2 linked regions of the Hymenobacter swuensis DY53 genome follow. The protein of the gene in region 1 interacts with the protein of each later gene in a pairwise test. Links are inferred from orthologs where the notes say so. Each region holds a gene or a part of one and is shown on either strand. Other genes may lie near its edges. The genes, in order: HSW_RS10760 and groL.

What was found.
Region 2: the proteins of HSW_RS10760 (region 1) and groL interact in binary tests that used the Escherichia coli proteins (3 or more experiments, as listed by UniProt). The link is inferred for Hymenobacter swuensis DY53 from one-to-one orthologs.

What each region holds. Positions count from the first base shown.
Region 1 is NZ_CP007145.1:2,213,194-2,216,336, reverse strand. What follows is about bases 137-2,958. They hold HSW_RS10760 (ABC transporter ATP-binding protein), read left to right. Parts: upstream 137-1,067; coding sequence 1,068-1,850; downstream 1,851-2,958. Other genes in these bases: HSW_RS10755 (MlaD family protein), read left to right, coding at 1,919-2,923; HSW_RS10765 (MlaE family ABC transporter permease), read left to right, coding at 141-1,055. Outside these bases: HSW_RS10750 (transposase), read left to right, coding at 3,045-3,143. UniProt on the Escherichia coli protein: Part of the ABC transporter complex MlaFEDB, which is involved in a phospholipid transport pathway that maintains lipid asymmetry in the outer membrane by retrograde trafficking of phospholipids from the outer membrane to the inner membrane.
Region 2 is NZ_CP007145.1:2,710,356-2,713,647, reverse strand. Bases 252-3,222 are described here. They hold groL (chaperonin GroEL), read right to left. Parts: upstream 2,572-3,222; coding sequence 931-2,571; downstream 252-930. Other genes in these bases: secG (preprotein translocase subunit SecG), read right to left, coding at 3,222-3,222; groES (co-chaperone GroES), read right to left, coding at 2,625-2,915; HSW_RS13035 (peptide MFS transporter), read left to right, coding at 252-599. Also shown: more of HSW_RS13035, read left to right, coding at 1-251; more of secG, read right to left, coding at 3,223-3,292.

The sequences.
Region 1 (3,143 bases):
CGGTATAGAGACGCAAAGTGTCGCGTCTTTATACCGTTCAATCCACCTAACCTATTCGTCCGACTCCTCCTCTCTTTTGGGAGGGGGCTGGGAGACGAAGTCTTATCAGAACAAACTTCCCACAAAATCCCCTCCCCATCATGGCCTTCACCCCCAACGCGCTGCTCACCGGCATGGCCAACATGGTGCAGGCCGGGCTGGCGCTGGTCAGGGTTGAGGGCATGCCGGAAGTAGCAGCAGCCCGTCCGGCGGCGCTTGTTGATACACTTCTACCGCTAAACCAATCCCGCGCCACTATGCCTATCAACACCTTACTGGCCGAAGCCGGCAAAATCACCAGCTTTGCCAAGCGCTTCTTCCGGGAGGGGTTCCGGCCGCGCTACGAGTTGGCCGAGCTGCTGTACCAGTGCTACGTGGTAGGCTATCAATCCTTGCCGATGGTGGGCATTACGGGCTTTATCATGGGTCTGGTGCTCACGCTGCAAAGCCGGCCCACCATGGCCCAGTTCGGGGCCGAATCGTGGATTCCGGTGATGGTCGGACTCACGATTATCCGCGAGATGGGGCCGATTATTACGGCGCTGATTTTTGCGGGCAAAATCGGGAGCAGCATCGGGGCCGAGCTGGGCTCGATGCGCGTGACCGAGCAGATCGACGCCATGGAAGTATCGGGCACTAACCCGTTTAAGTACCTGGTGGCCACGCGGGTGCTGGCCACCACACTCATGCTGCCGCTGCTCACTATCCTGGCCGATGTCATTGCCCTGTACGCTTCCTATCTGGGCATCAACATGAAGGGCACCACCACGCTGGCGCTGTTCGTGAACAACGTGCTGAGCGGGCTGACCTTCGGCGACGTGCTGCCGGCCGTTCTCAAAACCTTCTTTTTTGGGTTTACCATCGGGCTAATCGGATGCTACAAGGGCTACTTCTCCAACAAGGGCACCGAGGGCGTGGGACAGGCCGCTAACTCGGCCGTGGTGGTGTCGTCGCTGGTTATTTTTCTGCTCGACCTGCTGGCCGTGCAGGTTACCGGCCTGCTGGGCCTCAACTAACGCCAATCGGCCATGCTGACGCCCGCCTCTGTCCTGCAGGAAATGCCCCGCCCGACTGCCCCCGCGGCGGAAATGGTGCTGACGGTGGACAACGTCAGCAAATCGTTTGGCGACAACCACGTGCTGCGCGGCTTTTCGCTGGTGCTGCACCGGGGCGAAAACGTGGTGGTGCTGGGCAAATCGGGCTCGGGCAAGTCGGTGCTCATTAAGTGCATCATTGGCCTGCTGCCAGCCGATGCTGGCCGAATCGCCGTGCTGGGTCAGGACGTGGCCGCCCTCGACCACGACGCCCTGGACCGGCTGCGGGCCAAAGTGGGGTTTCTCTTCCAGAGTAACGCCCTGTACGACTCGATGACGGTGCGCGAAAACCTGCTCTTCCCGCTGCGCCGCCACTGGCTGGCTCACGGCCCGGCCGAGGAAGACGCGCTGGTGCGCCAGGCCCTCGACGACGTGGACCTGGGCCATACGGCCGAAATGCTGCCGGCTGAGCTATCGGGCGGCATGCGCAAGCGCATTGCCCTGGCCCGCACCCTCATCCTGCGCCCCGACATCATCCTCTACGACGAGCCCACTACCGGCCTCGACCCCGTCACGGCCCGCGAAATCAGCCACCTTATCCGCGACGTGCAGCAGAAATACCACACGTCGGCCCTCATCATCTCGCACGACATGAACTGCGTACGCCTGGTGGCCGACCGCGTGGTGCTACTGGTAGACGGCCGCTGCTACGCGGAAGGGACATATAAGGAATTGGCCCGTAATTCGGACCCGAAAGTGCACGAGTTTTTTGCCTGAAAGAACGTCATGCAGCGCGTAACGCAGCATGATGTTCCTTCTACTCACTACTCAACTATCTCACCACTATGCCCCAACGTCCGACCGGAAATTATGTGAAGTTGGGCCTGTTTGTGGTTGTGGGCACGCTGTGTCTGCTGGTGACGCTTTTTCTGCTGGGACGGCAGCAGAACCTGTTCAGCCGCAGCTTCGAGGTGCGGGCCGATTTTCGTAACGTGTCGGGGCTGCTTACAGGCAACAACGTGCGGCTGGGTGGCATCACGGTGGGCACGGTGCGCCGCATTGAGTTGCTGAACGACAGCACCGTGCGCGTGGCCATCAACCTGAACCGTGACGCCCAGCCCTTCGTGCGCAAAAACGCGGTGGCCGCCATCGGCACCGACGGGCTGGTGGGTAACACCATCATCAACCTCACGGCCGGCCCCAGCGCGGCCCCGCCCGTGCAGCCCGGCGACCTGCTGCGCACCCGCCGCCCCGTGGGCGTGGATGACCTGCTGGGCACCCTCGACGTATCGAATAAAAACCTGGTCGACATTACCCGCGACCTGCGCCAGATTACCGGCAAGCTTAACGACAGCAAAGCTCTCTGGAGCCTACTCGACGACCAGCAGATGGCCGACAACCTGCGCCACAGCCTGCGCAACGCCGCCGAGGCAACCACCCAGCTCAGCACCGCCTCGAACGATGTGGCCCGGCTCACCGGCGGAGTGCGGCAGGGTCGGGGGCTGCTGGGCTACCTGCTCACGGACACGGCCTTCGCTGGGCAGCTGAGGCACGCCTCCCGGGGCCTGGCCGGCACTTCCGACACGCTGGGTGCTCTACTGGCCAACCTGAAACGTCAGGTGGCCACCGGCGCCGGCCCCCTGCACACGCTGCTCAACGACACCACCGCCAGCCGGCAGCTGCGCCAAACCATGCAGCACGTCGAGCAGGGTACCGCCGGCTTCAATCACAGCATGGACGCCTTGCAGCACAATTTCCTGCTACGCGGCTACCTGCGTCGGCAGCAAAGAAAGCAGGCCGCCGCGACGGCAGTGCCGGCCGCTGCCGCCGAGTCGCCGGCCACCGACTAATCCCCGGCGGAGTTCTGTGTCGAAAATCGTGGCTGTCAGGGCAAAGGCGACCCGCGGTTTTTCCAGCTTGTGGGTGTACCTAGCACTAAGAAGCTGTTTAAGTTAGCGTGTAACTTTGTGGATGTCGCAAAAGCGGTACAGTTGGGATATAACGGAGCGGCAGTGGACGAAGCTGGCGCCGTTGGTGGTGGTGCAACGCGCGAGCAAATGGCCGCTGCGG
Region 2 (3,292 bases), 500 kb from region 1 along the record:
GGGCCGGCTTCGAGCAGGCGGGTTCCTCGCTCACGCTGTATACTGATAAGTTCATTGACCGGAACGTGGGCGGCTTCCTGATTCCTACCTCGTGGTTTCAGTCGGTAAACGCCGGCTTCATTGTGCTATTGGGCGCGCCGGTGGCTGCCCTGTGGGTGATGCTGGGCCGCAAGGGCAAGGATCTGAGCATTCCCGTGAAAATGGGTCTGGGTATGATTCTGCTGGGTGTGGGCTTCCTGTTCATGGTAGGTGCCGTGATGGAGCGCGGCGGCGATGTAGCTGACCAGAGCATCAAAGCCAGCATCTGGTGGCTGATTGCCACGTACTTCTTCCACACAGTAGGCGAGTTGTGCCTCTCGCCGGTGGGCCTCTCCATGGTGTCGCGCCTCTCGCCGCCGGCCCTCACGTCCATGCTCATGGGCGTGTGGTTCCTGGCGCCCTTCGTAGCTCAGATTGCCGGTGGCTACATTGCCAAGTACGTGGAAGAGTTGGGTGCCCTCACGGTGTTCGGCCTGATTGCCGGCTTCGTGATTTTCGCCGGCCTGGTGCTGGTATTGCTGGCACGCAAGCTCTTCCACATGATGCACGGCCGCGGCTAAATCACGGATTTATACGGATTCTTCGGATTTCGTTACCTAATCTACACAGAGAAAGCCCCGCTGGACATTGGTCCGGCGGGGCTTTCTCTGTGTAGCCATGGACTACGAAACGCAGCATGCCCCATGCTTTTTGGTGGTGACACGCCGTAACCCGTGCGCCGACTGCCAATTCGCCAAATGGGCAGGAGTTCTGCTGTTGGTCATTATCGGATTCAGCAGCCATTTCATCCGCAAAAAAATAAGCGCCCATCCGCTCAACGAAAACAAAAAGCCCCGCCGGATCAGAGTCCAGCGGGGCTTTTGTCTAAGCAAAGGGCTTAGCGGTTGATGCTTACATCATACCGCCCATACCACCCATGCCACCAGCAGCGCCGGCACCGGCACCACCTTTGTCATCTTCGGGCTCATCCGAAATAACGCACTCAGTGGTCAGGAGCAGGCCAGCTATAGAAGCGGCATTTTCCAGGGCCAGACGCGTTACTTTGGTGGGGTCGAGGATACCGGCAGCCATCAGGTTTTCGTAACGGTCCTCGCGGGCGTTGTAGCCGTAGTCGCCTTTGCCTTCACGCACCTTCTGCACTACCACCGAGCCTTCGCCACCGGCGTTCTGCACGATGGTACGCAAAGGAGCCTCCAGGGCGGTACGGATGATGTTCACACCGGTACGCTCGTCGCCGTTGTGGGTGTCCACTGCGTCCAGCGCATCGAGGGCACGCACTAGGGCCACGCCACCGCCGGGTACCACGCCTTCCTCAACGGCGGCGCGGGTGGCGTGCAGGGCATCGTCTACCCGGTCTTTCTTCTCTTTCATTTCTACCTCAGTGCTCGCACCTATGTAGAGGATAGCTACGCCGCCCGACAGCTTGGCCAAACGCTCCTGCAGTTTCTCCTTGTCATAGTCAGAAGTGGTTTTCTCGATCTGCGACTTGATTTCGTTTACGCGGCTGGTGATACCGTCTTTCTCGCCCCGGCCATTCACGATGGTCGTGTTGTCTTTATCGATAATCACCTTCTCAGCCTGACCCAAGTACTCCAGCGTAGCGCTGTCGAGTTTGTAGCCACGCTCTTCGCTGATAACCGTACCGCCCGTCAGAACGGCAATGTCTTCCAGCATGGCTTTGCGACGGTCACCGAAGCCGGGAGCTTTCACGGCGGCAATTTTCAGCGAGCCGCGCAGCTTGTTTACTACCAGTGTAGCCAAGGCTTCGCCGTCCACGTCTTCGGAAATGATAACCAGCGGCTTACCGCTCTGTACCACCTGCTCCAGCACGGGCAGCAACTCCTTCATGGTGCTCACCTTCTTGTCGTAGATGAGGATGTAAGGGTTGTCGAACTCGGCCTCCATCTTCTCCGGGTTGGTCACGAAGTAGGGGGAGAGGTAGCCACGGTCGAACTGCATGCCTTCCACCGTTTTCACTTCGGTTTCGGTGCCACGGGCTTCCTCCACAGTAATCACGCCTTCCTTACCTACTTTGTCCATGGCGTCGGCAATCATTTTGCCGATTTCCATGTCGTTGTTGGCCGAAATAGCGCCTACCTGGGCAATTTCCGAGGAGTTTTCGATTTTCTTCGACTGGGCCTTCAGGTTGGCCACTACAGCTACAACCGCTTTGTCGATGCCGCGCTTGAGGTCCATCGGGTTAGCCCCGGCGGCTACGTTCTTCGAGCCGGCCGCGTAGATGGCCTGGGCCAGTACGGTAGCCGTGGTAGTGCCGTCACCGGCCTGGTCGGCGGTTTTGCTGGCTACTTCCTTCACCAGCTGAGCACCCATGTTTTCTACCGGGTCGCTCAGCTCAATCTCCTTGGCCACGGTCACGCCGTCCTTGGTGATGCTGGGCGCACCGAATTTCTTGTCGATAACCACGTTGCGGCCTTTGGGGCCGAGGGTTACCTTTACGGCATTTGCCAGTTTGTCAACGCCGCGCTTCAGCTTGTCGCGGCCTTCTGTATCGAATTGGATGTTCTTAGCCATCGGGTAATTACGGTTTGGAAATCAGAGAGAGGGGAAAGGAAAGCCGGATTGGCTTACAGCACGGCGAAAATATCCGACTCCTTCATGATGAGGTAGTCTTTGCCGTCGATGGTGATTTCGGTGCCGGCGTATTTGCCATAGAGCACTTGGTCGCCCACGCTTACCTGGGGCTTGAGGGTGGTGCCGTTGTCGGCCACTTTGCCTTCACCTACGGCTACTACTTCGCCACGCTGGGGCTTCTCCTTGGCCGTGTCGGGGATGATGATGCCCGATTTGGTTTTTTCCTCGGCGGCGGCAGGCGCGATGATTACGCGGTCAGCCAGCGGTTTGATGCTAAGCGACATATTGTACGTTTTGGTTGAAAGGTTTACCTGAAACAAGGTGGTGAACCGGGGGCTACACTTCCTATGCCAGCCTGCCGAAACCTGACAGAATGAACGCCGCAGGGCGCTTTTTGGCCCTAATTATACCGGTGGCCTGTCAGCTTTGGCAGAAAAAATGGCGCGCTTGGGTAGCACTCAGCATGCCAGGTACCGCCATACTAGACCGAAGCAGCCTGTCCTCACCGCTTTCCAGACCTGGCAACAGCAAAAAGCCGGTGGCTCCTTGTGAGAGGAACCACCGGCTTGCAAGCCTGGAAAAGGCAAAAACTAGTTGGCAGGAGTCGGAGCAGGCTGGGCGGCCGGAGCGGCAGCGGGGGCCGCCGTTGGAGCCGAAGCAC